DNA from 3 places in the Ruminococcus sp. RTP21484sp1_RTP21281st1_A8_RTP21281_210402 genome. Region 3 is predicted to be linked to each of the others. Evidence: riboswitches for the same ligand, from Rfam matches in the RefSeq annotation. Region 3 holds a riboswitch; each other region holds the start of a gene.
What was found. A riboswitch is a leader RNA that binds a small molecule or an ion and turns the genes downstream of it on or off. The one in region 3 is predicted to bind tetrahydrofolate.
Positions count from the first base shown of each region.

Region 1: another riboswitch for tetrahydrofolate. It lies ahead of folE (GTP cyclohydrolase I FolE); the one in region 3 lies ahead of AB5170_RS05725 (folate family ECF transporter S component).
Region 2: another riboswitch for tetrahydrofolate. It lies ahead of AB5170_RS06380 (folate family ECF transporter S component); the one in region 3 lies ahead of AB5170_RS05725 (folate family ECF transporter S component).

Region 1 is NZ_JBCPGE010000020.1:1,821-9,078, reverse strand. It holds gene AB5170_RS11020 (hypothetical protein) at 220-669, shown strand; gene AB5170_RS11015 (hypothetical protein) at 660-908, shown strand; gene AB5170_RS11010 (hypothetical protein) at 1,031-1,555, shown strand; gene AB5170_RS11005 (hypothetical protein) at 1,572-1,736, opposite strand; gene folK (2-amino-4-hydroxy-6-hydroxymethyldihydropteridine diphosphokinase) at 1,768-2,601, opposite strand; gene folP (dihydropteroate synthase) at 2,716-3,525, opposite strand; gene AB5170_RS10990 (HD domain-containing protein) at 3,565-4,062, opposite strand; gene folE (GTP cyclohydrolase I FolE) at 4,059-4,616, opposite strand; THF riboswitch at 4,868-4,964, opposite strand; gene AB5170_RS10980 (aminopeptidase P family protein) at 5,098-6,885, shown strand; gene AB5170_RS10975 (8-oxo-dGTP diphosphatase) at 6,991-7,258, shown strand, end outside.
Region 2 is NZ_JBCPGE010000009.1:93,047-100,304, reverse strand. It holds gene AB5170_RS06390 (DUF4179 domain-containing protein) at 1-757, shown strand, start outside; gene AB5170_RS06385 (helix-turn-helix transcriptional regulator) at 913-1,068, shown strand; gene AB5170_RS06380 (folate family ECF transporter S component) at 1,221-1,787, opposite strand; THF riboswitch at 1,859-1,956, opposite strand; gene galE (UDP-glucose 4-epimerase GalE) at 2,151-3,167, shown strand; gene AB5170_RS06370 (MFS transporter) at 3,411-4,781, shown strand; gene AB5170_RS06365 (alpha-L-fucosidase) at 4,842-6,275, shown strand; gene AB5170_RS06360 (AraC family transcriptional regulator) at 6,391-7,258, opposite strand, start outside.
Region 3 is NZ_JBCPGE010000008.1:74,187-81,444, forward strand. It holds gene AB5170_RS05705 (DUF6783 domain-containing protein) at 113-418, opposite strand; gene AB5170_RS05710 (DUF6783 domain-containing protein) at 338-529, shown strand; gene AB5170_RS05715 (amidohydrolase family protein) at 548-1,423, shown strand; gene AB5170_RS05720 (hypothetical protein) at 1,404-2,561, opposite strand; THF riboswitch at 3,088-3,189, shown strand; gene AB5170_RS05725 (folate family ECF transporter S component) at 3,276-3,836, shown strand; gene AB5170_RS05730 (N-acetyltransferase) at 4,047-4,802, opposite strand; gene AB5170_RS05735 (GDSL-type esterase/lipase family protein) at 5,092-5,712, opposite strand; gene AB5170_RS05740 (prepilin peptidase) at 5,987-6,496, shown strand; gene AB5170_RS05745 (hypothetical protein) at 6,493-7,258, shown strand, end outside.

The sequences.
Region 1 (7,258 bases), on a different contig from region 3:
ATCACAGGCTTTTCTTGTGTGGATTAAATTCTGGGTGGCTACGGTGACTGACGTAGGCGCAGCAGATGAAAAATCAGACAAGTCAATATGGCGGTTACTTAATATTCGATGTACCCGATCGGTTCAGTTACTGTCAGAAGTGCTAGTGCAAATAGGAAAGCATTCACGTATAATGAAAATAACAAAAAACACGATAATAACAAGAAGGGAGATGTTTTTATGAACAAAAAAATGAGACTGTGGGTGGCTGGAACAGTTGGAGTCTTAATGACAGGCCTGATGAGCGTGAATGCTTATGCACTTGAAGAAAAGGATGTTATTGGAACCTGGTATGTAAATGAGCTTTCCATGGGTGGAGACATTTTGTTTCATCCAGGAGTAATGGGAATGGAAGTGACCGTGGATATTAAAGAAGGCGGTCAGATGGAAACCATAACGTCCTACAGTGGGGAAGAACCAGAGGCAGATCAATCAGAGTGGAAAATAGAAAATGATAAATTGTTGATGACTTATAGCGATCAAACGGTAGAATGTGAGTATGCTGATGGCAAAATAACGATAACTGCAGATGGAACGACAATGATCCAGCGGAAGCCTACTGCTATGATTTTTCAATATATTATGATTGGGATGAGTATCAATCAGAGTATGATTATTCATTGGATATAAATATTGCCAGGGACTTGATTGCGCAAACAGACGAAGGTAGTTATTACCTTGGTCTTGGAATGTCCCTGTGGTATACCGGTACGGAGGAGTATATTGAGGGAAGAAACTGTCCGGTATTTGTTATAGGGACAGATCATGAGGAACATTTTACAAAAGAAAAATATTATGCGGCAGGAGATAATGTGGTTTATTATTACGATCCGTTAGGCGATGCGTGGCTTTTGCTGGGAGCTGGCTGACAGACGGATTTGGGTATATGCTGACAGAAGATTCATCAGGGCGTGCAGATTGCAGGAATGATTTTTTAAACAGGCTTTCGTATATAACAGAGATTGATTAATTGGGGAAAGAGGAAACAGACATGAATGATTTTTTAACAGAAAAGAATAAAAAAACAGGAGTGTTAGGAAAACTGAAATGGGTTCTTTGTGGCTTCTGTATACTTTTTACTCTGGGAGCTATTGGCGCAGCAGAGAAATATATTGGTGAAGGACGCTGGGGAATGGCAGCAACGGAGATTATACTGGGATTGTTATTTTTGTATCCCACCTTCCGGGAAATCCAAAAAGCATTGAAGAAGAAAAAAGCCAGAGAAATAGCCTGTTGGTTTGAATCTTATGCCCAGAGCACGCTCTCATTTGAGAAGTTTGAGACTGAGATGGGAAAAGATGCTGTAAGGAAATTGGAAAAAATGATTGCCAAAGGGTATATTCGAAATATTCAGATAGACAGAGAAGAAAATTATATATTGATTACTGCACCAAACAGACGTGTGAATGAGAAGATTTATATTACAGTTACCTGTCCCAGCTGCGGTGCAAAGAATCAGATAATAAAAGGGCGCCTGTGCAACTGTGAATATTGCGGACAGCGTCTCACTTCCTGACAGCAGATGCGAATTATTACACAAGGGGCTGCCTGTTTTCCGGCAGCCCCAATGTTAGATTGTCACTTGTTAAGTTGGTTGAACCGCTGTATACGGAACCGTACGGTGGCGTGATAGCACGGATTACGAATGCGGTCGGCAGCTGTGGGAGCGTCATAGGCGCGGAACAGCTGACTTTCATATGTGATGTCTCCGGTAGGCGACATGTTCGTTTAGCGGCAAAGAAGAATATTTAAAAGCTGTGAAATTGTCTGATTTAGTACAGGATGCCTGAGGTAAGGGGCAATCTGGTTCATAGGAGCCAGCACAAAGTCACGATTCTGCATATCCGGATGGGGGATGTGAAGATCTGCAGTATCAATGATTTCCTGATCATAAAAGAGAATATCCAGATCCAGAGTACGAGGACCCCAGTGAATAATACGTTCCCGGTTTGCCTCCTGTTCCAGCTGATGAAGACGTTCCAGCAATTCTTCCGGTGAAAGAAGGGTACGCATTTTCAAAACTCCATTCAGAAATTCATCCTGATCGGTAACACCATAAGGTTCTGTTACAAGATAATCAGAAACGGCCTCTATCCGGCATCCTTTTGTTTTTTTCAAACCACGTATCCCATTGTCGATGAACAGCTTTTTATCTCCCATATTAGAGCCAAAAGCAATGTATGCAGTATGCCATTTTCTTGTGATTTCCACAGATACGGTTTTCAGTGGAAGACCAACAGGAGCCCATGGCTTTTCAATTTTCAGTGTGATCTGTTCCAGACCGGAAAGAGAGTCGAGCAGCATCTCTGCAAGATTTTCTGCAAGTGCTTCCAGAAGCTTAAAAGTATGTTTTCTGGTGAAATCTGTAATCATGTGGCTGACTTCTCCGTAATTGATAGAAGCAGACAGATCGTCCGTTAACCCGGCCTGACGTGTGTGGGTAAAGAGGGTGGCAGAAATAACAAATTTTTGTCCAAGTACATTTTCTTCCGGATAGACACCATGGTTGGCAAAAATTTCCAGTTCTTTAATTTCTATTTTATCAAATCTGGTTTCATCCATAACAGTTGTTCCTTTCTGTTGACTATTTACAATTTTGAGGAATTTGAACGCAATCGTTTCGCGACTGCGTTCATGAGCAAGTAGCAAAGCGGATTGCGAATGTCCTCTTTACTCTCAATTACAACCCCAAATTGCTTCTGTCATCTGGATCACGCGTCTGTTCTCCTTGACATCATGAACACGCACAAAAGAACAGCCCTTCATCACACCAATTACACTGGTAGCCAGTGTTCCCTCTACACGCTGGTCTACAGGCAGGTCAAGTGCCAGTCCGATCATCGACTTGCGTGAGGTGCCAAGAAGAACCGGAAAGCCCAGATTCTTAAAAAGCTCCAGATGCTTCATAGTTTCCAGATTCATCTCAAATGTTTTTCCAAACCCAACCCCTGGATCGAGAATGATTTTCTCATCTTTGATTCCTGCTTTTCTTGCAAGATTGACACATTCCTGTGTCTCAGAAAGCATATCAATGAGAAAATTGTTATATTCTGTATTGGACTTATTGTGCATGAGACAGCATGCAGCATCATATTTGGCAATTACAGCGCCCATTTCAGAATCATATTTTAATCCCCAGATATCGTTGACCAGATCTGCACCGGCCTGAATCGCACTTTCTGCCACGCTGCTTTTGAAGGTATCTACAGAAATGGGAATGTCAAAACGTTTTCTGACCGCTTCGATAACGGGCAAAACTCTCTGAGCTTCTTCCTCTGCACTGACCGGCGTGTGTCCGGGACGCGTAGACTCCCCGCCAATATCGATAATATCCGCACCATCCGCGATCATGGCTTCTGTATGCCGCAAAGCTTCATCTAAATGATTCCATTTCCCGCCATCGGAAAAAGAATCAGGAGTAATATTTAAAATTCCCATTATATAAGTGTGATTTTGTGTATCAAAAAAACGATTTCCAATTTTCATAAATAGAAACCATCCTTTCTGTTAGATTTTTTAGAAGGCTTAATATTCAATTGTCAGATTTTTTTTCTCAGAAGGCCAGTAACATTCTGAAGCTGCTGAACAGGAAAAACAATTTCTGGACTTTTTATCAGCCTTATATAGCAGCATAGCCAATACATTATCAGATCCATCCGTCCTGTGCTGACTGATCGCAGATAATATTTCCTCTTTTTCCTGCTCTGTAAAATGCAGATCGGCCAGAATCTTTCCGGCTATTTCAGCTCCTGCAATGTCATGAGAAATACCCGACAGATATTGCTGCGCACGGCCAATGTCATGAAGAAGAGCAGTGGCATAAATGATTTCCCTGGACAGATTAAGCTTGTTTTCCAGAGAATAAATATACATCAGCCTGGCAACATCCAGAAAGTGTTCCGGCGTATGTCTGCAGAAAATACGATCTTTTTCAAGCTCCTGTATTTTCTCACAGTGCTTTTGATAAAGGGGATGCCGCCAGATTAAAGAAATACGGTTTGTTTCAGAAAAAGAACTGCTCATTTTCCGACCATGGAAAGGAACATTTTCTGCAGCTCCTTATCTTCTTTGAAGGCTCCGCGGGTTACAGTCGTAATTGTTTTGCTTCCTGGCTTTTTAACGCCTCGCATGGTCATGCAGGTGTGTTCTGCTTCCAGCATAACCATAATTCCCTTCGGAGAGAGGGCACGCTCCAGAGCGTCCGCAATCTGTACTGTGAGGCGTTCCTGGATCTGCGGTCTTCTGGCATAAACCTCTACCGTACGTGCCAGCTTGCTTAACCCTGTGACTTTTCCATCGGGAATATAAGCCAGGTGCGCCTTACCATAAAAAGGCATCAGATGATGCTCGCACATAGAGTAAAAAGTAATATCTTTTTCCAATACGATCTCATTATTTTCTACTGGAAACTGCTTCAGTAAATGGTGATCTGCTTCCTGATCGAGACCACCGTAAATTTCCTCGCACATACGTGCAATTCTGTCGGGAGTATCAATCAGTCCCTCCCGGGTAATATCCTCACCGATTCCTTCCAGAAGCAGGCGGATGGCCTGTTCTACTTTTTGTTTGTCAACCATTAAAAATAACCTCCTTTGTATTTGATTGCGGAGACTATCCTTTTTTGATAAAACCGGGGAAGGATTTTCGAATTCGAATATCTGCCTGCTTAATACGCAAAAAAGGATATCTCCAATTGTGATAGAATGTATGTCGAAAACATTCCCTTGAGCCTGTTAAAAAACGTTTCCACAAATCGCAATGTGCATCTTGCAGAAAGCTCCTTTCGGGCAGGCTCTGACACAATATGAGATATCCCTCTTATAGTGCTTGCAACGGGTGCGGATAATATACCGTAAGACGTGCTTTTCGTTTCAGTGACAACTCCCCATTCACCGAACACTTGACGCATAAAATCCTATTTTGCATATCATTCATTTCGAAAGTTAGTATATCACGTCTTTTGGGAATAGAAAAGTGTTTTTTCTTAAACAGGTTGCGAAAGGGTAACGTGGATATTATAATAGGAATAGACAAAATTCACTGGAAGGAGTCAGTTTTATGACAGTTAAAGAACGAATCACCGCACTTCGGGAAGTAATGGCAGAGAAGAAAATAGATGCTTATCTTGTTCCCACAGATGATTTTCATGCATCTGAATATGTAGGAGAATACTTTAAGTGCAGAAAATATATTACAGGTTTTACCGGATCTGCCGGCAGAGCAGTCATCATGCAGGATATGGCTGGATTGTGGACAGATGGAAGATATTTCATCCAGGCGGCCGCACAGCTGGAGGGAACGGGTGTAGAGCTTTTTAAAATGGGAGAACCAGATGTTCCCACTGTGCACCAGTTTCTGGAAGAAAAATTAGGCGAGGGAATGTGCCTTGGTTTTGACGGAAGAACCGTCAGCGCCGAAGAAGCAGATGAACTGGCCGAACTTCTTGCAAAAAAAGGAGCCACTCTTCAGACGGATTCTGATCTGGTAGGAGAAATATGGGAAGATCGTCCGGCACTTTCCTGCGAACCGGTTATGGAACTGGATGTAAAATGGGCAGGCGAATCCCGTGCTGACAAATGTGGAAGAATCCGTAAATCAATGGAAGAGAAAGGTGCAGATGGATTTGTACTGACTTCTCTGGATGACATTGCATGGCTGCTGAATATTCGTGGCGGCGATGTACATTGCTGTCCGGTTGTTCTCTCTTATTTGGTCATGACCAAAACAGAAATCAGGCTGTTTGCAAATGAAAAAGCATTTTCGGCTTCAATTCTGGACGCATTATCTAAGGATGGCGTAACCATTTTGCCCTATGACAGCATTTATGAATATGTAAAAACATTTGAGAAAGACATGACAGTTCTTCTTTGTAAAAAGAAAGCCAACTGTCGTCTGGTAAACAGTATTCCGAAGGAAGTAACGATTCTGGATGAAGCCAACCTGACTTTTCTTCCAAAATCAATTAAAAATCCAGTAGAAGTAGAAAATGAACGTATCGCTCATATCAAAGACGGAGTTGCGCTTACCAAATTCATCTGCTGGCTAAAGAAAAATGTTGGCAAAATTCCAATAACAGAGTTAAGCGCAGGAGAGAAGCTGTACAGCTTCCGTGCCCAGCAGGAGAACTTTATCGACAACAGCTTTGACCCCATTATTTCTTATGGCATTCATGCTGCAATCAACCATTATTCTGCAACATCAGAGACAGATATTGCCATTGAGCCTGGCAATTTCCTTCTGGCAGACACAGGCGGACACTATTACGAAGGTACTACAGATACCACCCGCACAATTGTTATGGGCTCTGTGAATGACGAGCAGAAGAAATATTTTACCGCTGTTTTACGTGGCATGCTGAACCTTGGAAATGCCAAATTCCGTTATGGCTGTACTGGTGTAAATCTGGATTATCTGGCGCGTGGTCCGTTATGGGAAATGGGACAGGATTTTAATCATGGAACAGGACATGGAGTTGGTTATCTTCTGAATGTTCATGAAGGACCAAACAGCTTCCGCTGGAGAATTATTCAGGGAGATAATGCAGTACTGGAAGAGGGTATGATCACATCAGATGAGCCTGGATACTATGTGGAAAACCAATATGGAATCCGCCACGAAAACCTGCTCGTATGCAAAAAAGCAGAGAAAACTACATTCGGCCAGTTCATGTGCTTTGAACATCTGACTATGGTACCGTTTGATCTGGATGCTGTTGTTCCCGAGCTGATGACTGTGCAGGAACGGGCACTTCTTAATAATTATCATACACAGGTATATAAAAAGATTTCTCCATATCTGGAAGAAGAGGAAAAAGAATGGCTGAAAGAAGCTACACGCGAAATCTAAAGCTAATCATTTAAAACAGTAAACAGGGGCATGTATAAAACTGATATGCATCGCCCCTGTTTTATATTTCACAGAAAAAAGCAGCGCCTGCGGGAAGGAGAATAAATGACAATAACTACTTTATGCTATATCGAAAACGATGACAAATATCTGATGCTTCACAGAGTAAAAAAGCAAAATGACATAAATAAAGGCAAATGGATTGGTGTAGGTGGACATACAGAAAATCAGGAATCCCCTGAAGAATGTCTTCTGCGTGAAGTAAAAGAAGAAACAGGACTCACACTTACTTCCTACAAATTTCGTGGCCTGGTAACCTTTATAAACAGCGAATGTGAATCTGAGCTTATGTGTGTATTTACAGCCGATGGAT
Region 2 (7,258 bases), on a different contig from region 3:
AAATCTTGGCGAAGATTATTTCGCAGAGTTTGAGTTTGATTTTTCTATTCCCCATGAGGAGCTTATGAAACAGACAGTTCATAAAAAGCTGGAAGATGTTTCTATTAAAACAAAAGAAGGAACCGTAAAATTAACAGACTTTTCCATGAATAAACTGCAAAGTATAATTACGGCAGAAATTCCGGAAGAACTTGAGGAAAAGCTGTATAATGGTAATGAGATGATGCTTATGGGGACAGACAGTAAAGGAAATCAGGTACAGTATGAACTGCGCAGTAATTCAGCAGATGGTAAATCTCAATGGAGTTTTAAAACCAGTTTCTGGGGTATGTATCAGCTGGATTCTGACGGCCCGGTTCTTTTGCTCCCGGATATTGACAGCGATTATCTGGAATTACAGCTTTATACCAGAGAACCTTACATGGCTGCTGCAGACACTGTCTGGGTTGATGACGATTTTGTAGAAATTGGTGAGACTACAGAAGAAGTAGAAGAAGTTCCAGAGGATACTTTGGAGGGAGAAAATCCGTCAGATGCAGAGGAGCCGGTTGAAACTCAAATTATCGGAGGGGCAGATGCTCCCACAGAAGTAAGGCTTCAAGACGATACAGACCAGAAAGAAAATACCGACGCAGCAGATAAAACGGATGAAGATTATGGAACCGAAGAAAGCGCATATGATGGAACTACAGGTGAAATCACTGCAGAATCTGACTGGACACCTGTCGGTGAAAAAATAAGGATTCAGATTAAGTAGAGAAACGTGAATCTTCTTAAAAAATACCATGTCAAAGAAGCTTTGCATACCTGTTTTTTCCACTGTAAAAGGTAAATTGCTTTTCATTAGGCAGAATTTTTTATATAATCCAAGTGAGAAGCAAAACCGATTGGAAGAACAGGAGCAGAGCAAATATGAACATTGGAACGCAGATATTAAAAATACGAAAAGAAAAGGCGCTGACTCAGGAGGAATTTGGAAAAATATTTCATGTTACCAGACAGACTGTGTCTAATTGGGAGAATGAAAAGAGATTCACGTTCATGGAAAAACAAATTCGTGCGATTTGACCAGATTGTGGGGAAAGCTGTTGTAAGATACTATCCTTCTTTTAAGTGGTTAGGATAATAAGAAACGCGAATATCAGTGGCTTATTTAGTACTGGAATATTCGCGTTTTTTATTTGATATCGCAAAGTTTTTATATTTTCAAATATATGTAATCAGTTGGCAGCCGGTTTTCTAAAAAGATTAAAAATTCCTGTCTGCTCAATCAATCTTGTGATGGTAAAGAAGATAAAGGAATCGATTGGCCACATGATCAAGTTCTTTACAGTACGCATTGGGAGGATTGCAAGGAATCCTTTTCCGTAGAGCATGTCCAGCCATAAGGTATTTAACAGAACATTTACAATCAGAACGACAACCAATTTTGCAATCAGCACGCGGCGGAAGGTGAGCTTATGTTTGTAGTAAAAACATCCATAAATAAATGCTGCGAGCATTGCGTTAAAGGTGAACCCAAAGAAAAATGGACCATCAGGGCGGATAAAGAATTTCACAATATCCAGCACACCGGCAAACAGACATCCGGTAATGGGTCCAAACAGATAATCAGCAATCTGGTTTGGGATACCGGAAAATCCAATTTTTACATAGGGACCGATATTGATAGAAGCAACTGAATTTAAAATCAGTGCCAGGGCAGCAAGCATTGCACAGACTGCCAGTGTAGAAGTGGTTTTCAGCTCTTTGGCTGAGGTGAGAAACATGTTCTTTGTTTTCTCCATAAAAAAATTACCTCCTTTTCTTTTTTCGCTCACAATAGGAGATAATTTATGGATTCATATTTATCTTCTGTTGCAGCGAGAAGCAATCCACGAACCGCAAGATTTCTCTTTTCGTCCTCCGGCAACTCTCCATCCGGAAGGCACTTTACGCTCATGAATTTACTCTGCATTACTTTACATGGGGCAGTATATAACAGATTATTGGAAAAAGCAAGAAAAAAATATATAAAAATATAAGTTTTTGCAATTAAGAAAACAGACAAGAAATCGTGGCATTTTCTCCATATTTTCTAAAACTTTGTCCATATGTTTTTACAAAAATCAGACTATAATAAAAGAAAAAACCGTTCAGGAGGAATCATTATGGCAATTTTAGTTACAGGTGGTGCTGGTTATATTGGAAGCCACACGGTAGTGGAGCTTCAGAATGCAGGATATGATGTTGTGGTACTGGACAATTTAAGCAATGCAAGTGAAAAAGCACTGGACAGAGTATCAAAAATCACAGGAAAACCAGTGAAGTTTTATAAGGCAGATATTCTGGACAGAGATGCTTTAAATGATATTTTTGACAAGGAAACTATTGAGTCCTGCATCCATTTTGCAGGTTTGAAGGCAGTTGGAGAATCTGTGGTTAAGCCCTGGGAGTATTATGAAAATAACATAGCAGGCACTTTAACCCTGGTTGATGTAATGAGAAAACATAATGTGAAAAATATTATTTTCTCTTCCTCAGCAACTGTATATGGAGATCCGGCACAGATTCCGATTACAGAAGAATGCCCAAAGGGACAGTGTACGAATCCGTATGGCTGGACAAAATCCATGCTGGAACAGGTGCTTACCGATATCCAGAAAGCAGATCCAGAATGGAATGTTATGCTTCTTCGTTACTTTAATCCAATTGGCGCACATAAGAGTGGAACAATTGGAGAGAACCCAAATGGCATTCCCAATAACCTTATGCCATATATTACACAGGTAGCAGTTGGTAAGCTGAAGGAACTTGGTGTATTTGGAAATGATTATGATACTCCGGATGGAACTGGTGTAAGAGACTATATTCATGTTGTGGATCTGGCAAAGGGGCATGTAAAAGCGCTTAAGAAAATCGAGGAAAATCCTGGGCTTGCGATTTACAATCTGGGAACCGGAAAGGGCTATAGTGTTCTTGATATTGTAAAGAATTTTGAAGCTGCAACTGGTGTGAAAATTCCATATGTGATCAAACCTCGCCGAGCCGGAGATATTGCAACTTGTTATTGTGATGCATCTAAGGCAGAAAAAGAGCTTGGCTGGAAAGCAGAAAACGGTATCCGTGAGATGTGTGAAGATTCCTGGAGATGGCAGTCTAATAATCCGCAGGGATATGAAGAATAGGATGTATATTTAAAATAAGAGAGCTGTGAGATGCAGCCCTCTTATTTTTTTGAATAATTGACCTTATGTTATAAATGAACGCATTTTTATCCTAAAATGTTCTATTTTTTTAAATTCTACAATTTTGTGCATGTTTTGTTAAATGTTGTTTATGTAATTTTGGGAAAGATAAAGATATAATTATATTCGGATTAAGGAAGTACGAAAATAAACCTGAAAAAACAGGAGAAAGAGAAGGAAAACATGGAAGAAAAAAGATATTTGAAATGGTACAACAAAGTCGGATACGGTTCCGGAGATGTGGCTGGAAATGTGGTATATGCATTCCTTTCCACCTTCGTAATGCTCTATCTGACCAATACTGTTGGATTGAACCCGGGTATTGTAGGAACATTGATTGCAGTATCAAAACTGTTTGATGGAGTGACCGATATTTTCTTCGGCTCTATGATTGATAAGACAAAAACAAAAATGGGAAAAGCAAAACCCTGGATGCTGTATGGTTATATCGGCTGTGCAGTTACTTTGATCGGTGTATTTGCAATTCCGGAAAGTCTTGGACAGACAGCGCAGTATGCGTGGTTCTTTATTGCATATTCCCTGTTAAATGCAGTGTTCTATACAGCAAATAACATTGCATATTCAGCTCTTACAGCTCTGATTACCAAAAACAGCAAAGAACGTGTAGAAATGGGATCTTACCGTTTTATCTTTGCATTTTCTACCAGTCTTTTGATCCAGTCTGTTACTATCAAGTTTGTTGAGATTATGGGAGGGGGAGCTGCTGGATGGAGAATTGTAGCAATCATTTATGCCATCATTGGACTTATTATAAATACAGTTTCTGCATTATCTGTAAAAGAGCTTCCAGAAGAAGTCTTAAACGAAGATGCATCAAGCGCAGTAGATGAAAAATATAGCCTTATTGAAGCTGCAAAACTGTTATTTTCCAACAGATTTTATATTATGATCTGCGTAACCTACATTCTGCAGCAGATTTATTCCGCAATGCTCAGTATGGGTATTTATTACATGATGTATGTATTGAAAAACGAGGATCTGTTCCCGGTATTTTCCTGGGCGATCAATATCCCGTTAATCATTGCACTGGTTATTACACCATCTTTAGTAGCAAAATGGAAAGGATTATATAAGCTGAATCTGGTTGGATATACCATTGGAACCATTGGACGTGCCCTTGTAGTAGTTGCTGCTTATATGGGAAGCGTACCGCTTATGATTGCCTTTACAGCCGTTGCTGCATTTGGTATGGGACCATGGCAGGGTGATATGAATGCGGTGATTGCTAACTGTTCAGAGTATACTTATCTGACAAAGCATAAACGTGTAGACGGAACCATGTATTCCTGTACTTCCCTTGGTGTGAAACTTGGAGGAGGACTTGGAACTGCGATTACAGGCTGGCTTCTGGAATTCAGCCACTTTAACAGTTCACTTGCTGTACAGCCGGATTCCTGCCTTAGCATGCTTCATACTATGTATCTGTGGATTCCAGTTGTGATTTGTGTAATCATTACTTTTATTATGTCACAGATGAATGTAGAAAAGGCAAATGAAGAATTAAAGAACAGTAAAATGCTGAAAACAAAATAAGCATTAAAATAACGAAATATAGCAATGGGATGTAACAATAAAAATGTCTAGAGGATGATTATGAACTATAGCGGCTTAAAAGAAGACAAAAGATTAATTGAAGCAGTACCGACCGCAAGACAGATTGCATATGAAAGCATGGAATTTTTCTGTTTCATTCATTTTACAGTAAATACCTTTACCGGAAGAGAATGGGGCGATGGAACAGAGCCGGAATCTATTTTTAATCCGACAGAGCTGGATGCAAAACAGTGGGCGAAAACAGCCGCAGAGGGCGGTATGAAGGGACTGATCCTTACCTGCAAACATCACGACGGATTCTGCCTATGGCCATCAAAATACACCGAACACAGTATCAAAAACTCTCCATATAAAAATGGAAAGGGTGATATTGTAAGAGAAACAATGGAGGCTTGCAGAGAATATGGCCTGAAGTTTGGTGTTTATCTTTCTCCTTGGGACAGAAACAATGAATCCTATGGAAAAGGAAAAGAGTATGATGACTATTATGTGAATCAGCTTACAGAGCTTCTGACAGAGTATGGTGATATTTTTGTAGTATGGTTGGACGGTGCCTGTGGGGAAGGCGCAAACGGAAAGGTACAGAAATATGACTGGCAAAGATACTACCAGGTAGTTCGCAAGCTGCAGCCAAATGCTGTGATCTCTATTTCTGGTCCTGATATCCGTTGGTGTGGAAATGAAGCTGGTGAGGTACGCCCAAGTGAATGGAGCGTGGTAGCAGCAGATATGAAAGATCCGGCTCTGACCGCAGAGTTAAGCCAGCAGGAGGATAATGAAGAGTTCCGTGAAAGACCATTGGATGAAACACAGTCTGATCTGGGAAGCAGGGAACGTCTTGCGAAGGAAGAACGACTTGCCTGGTATCCGGCTGAGACAGATGTCTCCATCAGACCGGGCTGGTTCTATCACGAAGAAGAGGATGATAAGGTACGTTCTTTTGAGAATCTGAAGGATATTTACTTAAAATCAGTTGGTGGAAATACTACACTTCTGTTAAACATCCCTCCGATGAAAAACGGAAAGATCCATCCAACGGATATTCAGAACCTGAGGCAGTTAGGTGACTTTATCAAAGAAAGCTTTTCCAATAATTTAGTGGAAGAAGCTGGTATTACAACCATTCCACCACTTGACTGTCGGGAGATGTCCCCAGAAGTTCTTAGAACCGATGATTATGAGACTTATTTCCTGAATGAGGCTGGAACCAATAAACTGGTTATCAAGATCAAATGGATTGAAAGAAAAAAACTACATTATCTTGTTCTGAAAGAAGCAATTCCGCTTAGCCAGAGAGTTGAGGCATTTAATGTCTGCTATGAAGAAAACGGCAGCATAAAAAAATGCTATGAAGGAACAACTATCGGATATAAGAGAATCGTCGATTTGAAGGGAATCCATACAGATAGTCTGGCAATCGTAATTGAAGATTCCAGAGTTGCACCTGCGATGGCATTTGTGGGAGTATATTAAAATAGAAGAATAAGAAGTACATATGACTAGGGGAGAGCGTATGTAGAATATTAGTAATAAAAATAAATCAATTAAAAGCCCAGGCAGTTTTTGAACCTGGGCTTTCGTATACAGATCATTTCTTTTCTGGTTCAGTCATCTGATTCTCTTCATTTTGCCGCAGTTGTTTCCGAAACTGTGACGGCGAAGCGCCAAACTGTTTCCGGAAAAAGCGGCTGAAATATAATGGATTTTCATATCCAACCAGATTCGAAATTTCTGTAACATTGTAGTTTGTGGTTTCCAACAGAGATTTCGCATTTGAAAGACGCAGGTTCTGTATGTACTGGGCGGGTGTTGTATTAGTATATTGTTTGAAGTTCTGGATAAACCAGCTAACACTAATATTTTTCGAAGCTGCATATTTTTCAATATTAATCTGTTTATTGTAATGCATTCGGAAATAATCAACTGCCTGCGCCATGTCATCCATGATCATCGGATTCTTCTTGTGAGGTTTTACAAGAATCTGGCGGTGAAGAAGGATTAAAAGCTGCATAAAGTAATACACAAGAAGCTCTTCATAGTCATCTTTCCGTAGCTGCAGTTCTTCAATCATGTTCATGTACAGATGCTTGTATTCCATGGAGACCCCGGAATAAATCACATGAACGCCATCTACAATGCCGTATTTGCGGAGGATATTTTTGACGTTATTCCCAGTAAAATGAACCCAGTACACTTCCGGATGGTCGGCACCATAATAGTAGTAGCGCTGTTCTTCTTTTGGACGGTACAAAACCATGTTTCCAGCAGAAACAATTTCCTCTTTTCCATCAAAATAGAAATGTGCTTTTCCAGAAGCGACGTAAAGAAGCTGGTAATCAAGCCGACCTCGCGGCCGGTGCGTTGGCAGCTTCTTTATTGTGTACAGACGGTAAGTACCGCAGCTCCCTATAAAAATAGGATGTTTTTTATCTTTAAAATCCAAGCGTGTCTGGTGC
Region 3 (7,258 bases):
AGAAGCTTACAGATGCAATTTTACAGGTCTGTAAGGGGCGTTGTGCAGTATTCTCCAGGAATGCAGATGGAAGCTATAAGTATGCTATGGGAGAAAAAGACGGAGACTTACGTCAGTTTACAAAAGAGATGAATGCAGTATTGAATGGCAGGGGAGGCGGTAAGCCTTTCTTTGTACAGGGGTCTGTGCAGGCTTCCGAGAAAGAAATTCGAGCCTTTTTCGAAAATAAATAGCAGTTGTTCAGTTCCTTCGCAAAAGCACCTTGCGGAATAGCACCCGCTGAATAGTTGCAATAAATAATAAAAGAGGATTGAAAAAAATCCGTATTAGAGCGTGTTTGAAAAAGCATTCCCACAATCTGTACGCCCCACTTTGCGGTATATTTTGCCCGAATTCGGTTGTCATAGCCCGCTACGATGCCCTCCTCCGGACAAAATCTCCCACAAATTGTGACGCACATCTTGCAGAAGTCCTTTTTTCAAACACGCTCTGCGGAAGAAAGGAAAAGCTGAATTATTTTTCAAGATAATCAGTGTTATAGGAAGAAATGTTTGGAGAGTGTCATGCGCACCTGATCATGGATGGACTGAATTATAAAGATGCAATTTCTATTCATAAGGATCATGTAAACGATGAAGTGATACGGAAACATTTGAAAGCTTATGAAGAGCTGGGGATTGTCTTTGTAAGAGATGGTGGAGATGCATTAGGAGTATCGGAAAGAGCCAGGAAACTGGCACCAGAATATGGAATTGATTATCGTACTCCTATTTTTGCCATCCATAAAAATGGACACTATGGCTCTATCGTGGGAAAAGGTTTTGACACTATGAAAGAATACCATGTCCTTTTGAAAGAAGCGAAAAACAAAGGGGCAGATTTTATTAAAATTATGACCACAGGACTTCTGGATTTTAATAACCATGGACAGATTACCGGAACGCCTTTAGACAGGAAGGAAGTCTGCGAGATGGTACATATTGCCCATGAAGAAGGGATGGCGGTGATGAGCCATACCAATGGAATTTATGGTGTACAGGCAGCTGTGGAAGCTGGTGTGGATTCAGTAGAACATGGAAATTATATTGATCCGGAAACAATCAGAGAATTAGCTGACAGTGATAGTGTATGGGTTCCTACTCTTGTGACAATTCGAAATCTTCGTGGATGTGGAAGATATAAGGAATCAGTGCTTGATCCTATTATAGAACTGGCCGCAAAGAACCTTCGTCTGGCATACAAGTACCGAGCAAAGGTGGCTCTTGGAAGTGATGCAGGAGCTTATATGGTCTTACATGGGAAGGGCTTAATGGATGAATACCAGGCATTTATGGACATTCTGGGAGAATCCGGGGATGTGAGAGCCTGGCTGGCAGATGGAGAGAAAAGGATTCAGGACACCTTCAGGCGTCCTGAATCTTGATAGATGTATAAATGTTGGAATTTTTGGATTTTGTAGGATCAAAGGTAATGCAGATACCTGCGCCGGATTCCATATTACTGGTGGAGGTATCCTTTGCCCCTTCTGTAAAGCAGGTTATGGTTGCGCCATCGCCAGTTTGAAGTGTGACGGTATTTGCTGTATGGCCTATAATTGTACCGCTGACTGAGCTGGTAATTTCCCGGCTTCCAAGAGAATCCGGATCATCACCGGTGACTGCTGTAACAGTAACACCATCCAGTGAATTTCCCTGAAATTGTCCAGTGCAAGTTATGGTTACATAGGAGCCTGGTGCTGTTCCACCTTTAAAGTAAGAAGGAATCTGAGACAAGTCCACATTTATTGTGCTGTCAGAGCCAGAGGGAAGAACTGTGAGCGTATTCAGGGAAATATTCTGAATTTCTGCATGAATCTGCTGTTCTTTTGCTGAGTCATCGGCAGAAACTTGTGCAGGATCTGGTGTTGGTGTTGGATCTGGAAGTGTAAGCGGATCAATATCTGAAATGCTTAGTACTTTCAGATGACTGGCATTAAGAGAAGAACTTTGGGTATCCTGACTGGAAGCAAACTTGCCTTTAAAATGAATGTATACCCATACACCGGTGCGGATGCCATTCTGATAATATTGTTCAGTTCCAGTGATTGGATAGGTGGCTGTTTTGCCTTTTTTATTTTTTATGGTAATGGTATTTGGAGTCAGACTCTGTACTTCCCCATAGGCCTTTCGTACTTCCAGCTGATGCTTTTTGTGAAAGTCGTCTACTACTTTCAATGCTTTTACAGTGCTGGTATCTTTGTTAGAGAGCTGACCCTCATAAATGACACTGATTTCATCTCCAGTGATCATGCCATCTTCGCATTCCAAAGTTGCTTCAGAAAGATCAAAAACGTAAGTTTGTTCCTGACTTTCCATAGTCAGGGTGGCACCGGTGAAATCCTTAAGGGTTCCTTTGATTTCATCCATATAAACACGCTGTTTGGGCGTTTCTGAAGTGTTCTGTAAGGTGGTTTCACTCTGATCAGAAGTAGAAGTATAGCTGGTGATTATATCACCGGCAGTACATCCTGACAGAGAGAACAGTACCAAAGAGCCAAGTAATAGTTTTGTGAAATTTTTCATTGTTGCTTTGTATCCTCCGAATCCGGAAATGGTACAGGAAGAAAATCGAAAACCTCTCGGCATGCATTCCATTCCTCCGAGTTATCTGGCATACGATAGCCAAGTCCTGTACATTCTGTAGTAGCATTTGTATTCATGTAATTATTATAAAAAACATTGTAAGGATTCTGTAGTGGCGACTGTTTTTGGCAGGATGATTTGTTTGTGGATTTTATATTCATAGAAACACTCCTTTTTGTCAAATATTTTTCCTATATAAGGGAAGATATTCTTAGAATATGCGAAAAAGAGGAGAGTATGCACAAACATTTGTCAGTGAACAGTAACGCGCTTCGCGATGCACAGAAATCATGCATTCGCATGATTTCGCGCTAAGATTCTCGGGTTTTCTGTGAACTTTGTTCACAAAAAACACTCGCGGAACATTACCAGTAAACAGTAACGACTAATTTATTTATGTGAATATTATAACAAATACATATTGAAATTTCTATATTTTGTGCTATAATCATTTTAAATAAATAATAGCGAAGTAGGAATTTATGCGTCAAGTGTTCATTGGCTGGGGAGTCGCCGTGAAACGAAAAGCAGCAGGACTGTTTACGATATATTTTCCGCACCCGTTGCTACATGTGAGAACATCTCATAATGTGGAGGGATTATTATTTATGGTAACTACTCTGTTATTTTAATCATTATGGAGGTGTTTTTTTTATGCGTAAAAACAAACAGACATGGAGTGTTAAGACTCTTGTATTCCTTGCACTGCTGGTAGCAATCCAGCTTGTGCTGTCACGCGTTCTGGTAATTGATCTTGGTGTATATCGAATTACATTGGGGACTGTCGCCACTGTATTGGCAGGTCTTTGGATGGGACCTGTAGCTGGTGGTGTAGAAGGTGCTGTTGCCGATATTATTGGATGTTTTATGAAAGGCTATGGAGTTAATCCACTGATTACTTTATCAGCAGTTGCCTGGGGTGTGATCCCCGGACTGGCTGGAAAACTAATGGCTGAAAAGAACAGAAAAGTAAAGACTGTTGTTATGTGTGTCGCAATTGCAGTCTCTGGCGTAGTGGGAACACTTGGACTGACCACTGCAGGACTGGTAATGATCGGAGCAAACTTCTATGCAATTATGCCAGGACGTCTTGTACAGTTTGCAATCATGACTCCAATCTACTCCGTACTTACCAGTCTTCTTTATTACAGCCCGCTTACAGGCATGGTTGTAGGAAACATAAGACCTGCTAAGCTGGAGAAGAAGACCGTATAAATGGCAGCAGTCCAGGATCTGAATTATATACAAAACCCCAAATTAAATAATATGGCATAAGATGGATTATGAAGCAATGCACTTACTGGAAAGTTGATTGTTTGAGAAATCAACTTGTTGAATAAGTCAAAAAATACGATTCCCAAATAAAAGGCTGTGATCAGGATAAACACTGATCGCAGCCTTTTTTAAACATGCTCTGAAAAGTTTTCAGTTTGTATGTGTCTGAACCCGGAACCAATAGGTGTAGAGATAATGAAGTCCAAGTGATTCATAAAGATTACGTGCTGGAGTGTTTCCCTCTACTACCTGAAGATAGGCCTTAGTTGCGCCTTTCTTTTTTCCTTCTTTTAGAAGTGCAGTACAAATCTGACGAGCATAACCCTTGTGTCTGAAATCTTCGCGAACATGGATAGCGTACAATCCAATATAATTTCGATCCAGAATGCCAAGCCCGGTTGCAATAATTTTTCCGTTACTCCAGATGGAGGCGCATACGGTGTCTTTTACGATGGCATGATACATGGATGGAACTACAGCACGGTGAACAGGATTAATGGTGCCTTTCAGATCAAAAAGACTTTCAATCCAAATATCTGGAATATCGTCAGTAAGAGTTACCTGATCGCAAGGCGCAGAAAGATCTGCTCCATCCAGTGAGGCTGCCATAACATTTGTTGTATGCTGGATTTCGTAGTTGCGGTTTTCCAGAAGATAATCAAAATTCGGAGAAACCAGAGGACTGATCTTAAAAATTGCAGGGCTGCCCAGTCGGGCATACTCTGCTTCGCAGAAAGAAACCTTTTCCCTCCAGGAAAGGGTAGAAGTTCCGAACTGCTCCACACTGTTTGTTCTATGTGTATAAAAATAGGAAAAACGGAGAATCCATCCATCATAAAGCTCCATTTTATGGGAGGGCCATGCATTTAGTGACATATCTTCAATTTCTTTAATGATTTTATCCATAAAAAAACCTTCTTTTATAAGTTTAGGGTCATTATACATAATTGTATCCAGCAATGCAACTGAAAATAGTCTGTTATAAGACAGATTGCTTTTTACACATCTTGCAGAAAGCCTTTTTCAAACACGCTCTAGTACATCGTTTCGTAAATAACTATACCAATCGCGTAGGATGTGAATTCGAGTGTGCAGGTATAAAAACGCAGGCGTAGCGGGCTACGCCGAGGCTTTTATACCTGTGCAATCGGATTCACAGACAAGTGAGTGGTATAGTTATTTCGAAAACGATGTACTAGTACGGTGAATAGCCGCAAATTAATTTATACAATCTGTCTGCCAGAAATTTTTGTCCCTGCTCAGTAAGGTGAATCCCATCTGTAGTAATTTCTGAATATCCATAACGACGCGCCTTTTCATTCAATTCCTCATGCAATGTAAGATAAGGAATTTGAAACTGTTCTGATAGCTGGTGGATCATTTGTGATATTTTCTGGCGAAAAGGAAGCCAGGTTCTATAACAGGCAGGCCAGGGAAAAAGAAAAGGCTCCATTAAAATAATGCGCGAGTTTGATTTTGCTAATATTGTTATAAGATCTGCATAGCATTTGTAAAAAGAAAAAAGCATATTCCTCTGCTGAAACGGTGTTCTGTCCGTATTCATTATTAATCCAATATCATTAATTCCGATTAAAATTGTTATAATATCACTTGTAAAATCAGAATCACCCTGAATTCTCTGCAGAAGTCTGTTTATAGTAAAGCCGTCAGTGCCATAATTGCGTACCTGATAGTCTGAGCCGTCCCTTTTAAGACAGTCTGACAGCATTTTTACATAGCCATTGCCAAGGAAATCTCTGGAAAAGCAGTGTTCACAATCGGTGATGCTGTCACCAAGACATGTTAATATTGTCATAATTTTACCTCCGTTAATATTATACTGCAAGAACAAAAAGGTTTATAGTTTTTTTAGAAAAATTTGTAAAAAAAAGACTGGACAAATGGAGATAGAGAACCTATAATAAGACTCACCAGAAGTCATCTGGTATCGAAGGTCATCTTTTCAGATCGACTATTCCCTATTCTACGAAAGATAAAATACAGAAAGCCTTTCTCAAACAGGCTCTAAAATACTTCAAGATAGCCTCCTGTTATTAGTAAATCTATGTAAAAGAAGGGATGGTACGTCTATGCTTTTTTACAGAATATTTCCTGCTATAGCGGCAGGCTGCGCCGCTCTGATGGATATTCAGAGAGCGAAGGTAGACAATGGCTGGCTGCTTTTTTGTGTACTGGTCAGTTTGTTTACGCGAATATGGAAAATGGATGTTAGCAGTCTCGGATCTTGGATATGCGGTCTGCTGGTACCGATACTGATTCTGGGGATTTTATTCATATTCAGAATGCTGGGAGCCGGAGACATCAAGCTCTTGAGTGTTATTGGAAGCATGATCGGACCGACGAAAATTCTCAATTGCATTTCCTATTCCTTTCTGATTGGAGCTGTCATATCAGCTGCTCTTATGATTTCAAGCGGCATTGTCTGCCAGCGAATTCTTTACTTATTACATTACATCAGTGTTTATTTCAAAACAGGAAAAAGAGAACCCTATTACAAAAGCGGTATGCCGTTGGAAAACTTTCATTTCACAGTTCCTATATTTTTAAGTGCATTGCTTTATGCGGGAGGTGTCTATTGAAGAAGAATATTTTTGCTGTCTGTGATCTTGAGGTGGATTATGCCTTGAATTTTATGGATTATCTTAATCATAAGAAAAATATCCCATTTGAGATTCAGGCATTTACCAACGTAGAGAGTCTGATCGCCTATGGGAAAATGAATCACATAGAGTTGCTGCTGATTTCCCAGAAGGCTATGTGCCGTCAGGTGCAGGAATTGGAAATTGGTAAAATTGTTATACTTTCGGAAGGCGTGCACCCACCGGATCTGGACCGTTATCCAAGTGTGTATAAATATCAGGCCTCTTCAGATGTTGTGCGAGAAGTGATGGCGTGTTACGGAGCCGAGAAAGCAGTAGCTCCGGCTGTTTTTCCTGTACTGAAAAAGACCACGGAAATTTATGCAGTATATTCTCCTTTGGGGCGCTGCCTGAAAACATCGTTTGCACTTACATTAGGACAGATTCTGGCAAAAGAAAGAGCTGTTCTTTATCTGAATCTGGAGGAATACTCCGGCTTTGAAGAAATGTTGGGAAAAGGGTTCGCACAGAATTTAAGTGATCTTCTTTATTTTGTACGGCAGGAAAATGGAAATCTGATTTATAAGATGAACAGTATGGTACAGACAATAAACAATCTGGATTTCATTCCGCCTGTACGTACGCCAGAGGACATACGAGGAACTGCATGGGAAGACTGGGAAAAACTGATACAGGAGATTGTACTTCACAGTAATTACGAATTTGTGATTCTGGATATTGGAGGGGCTGTAGATGGGACTT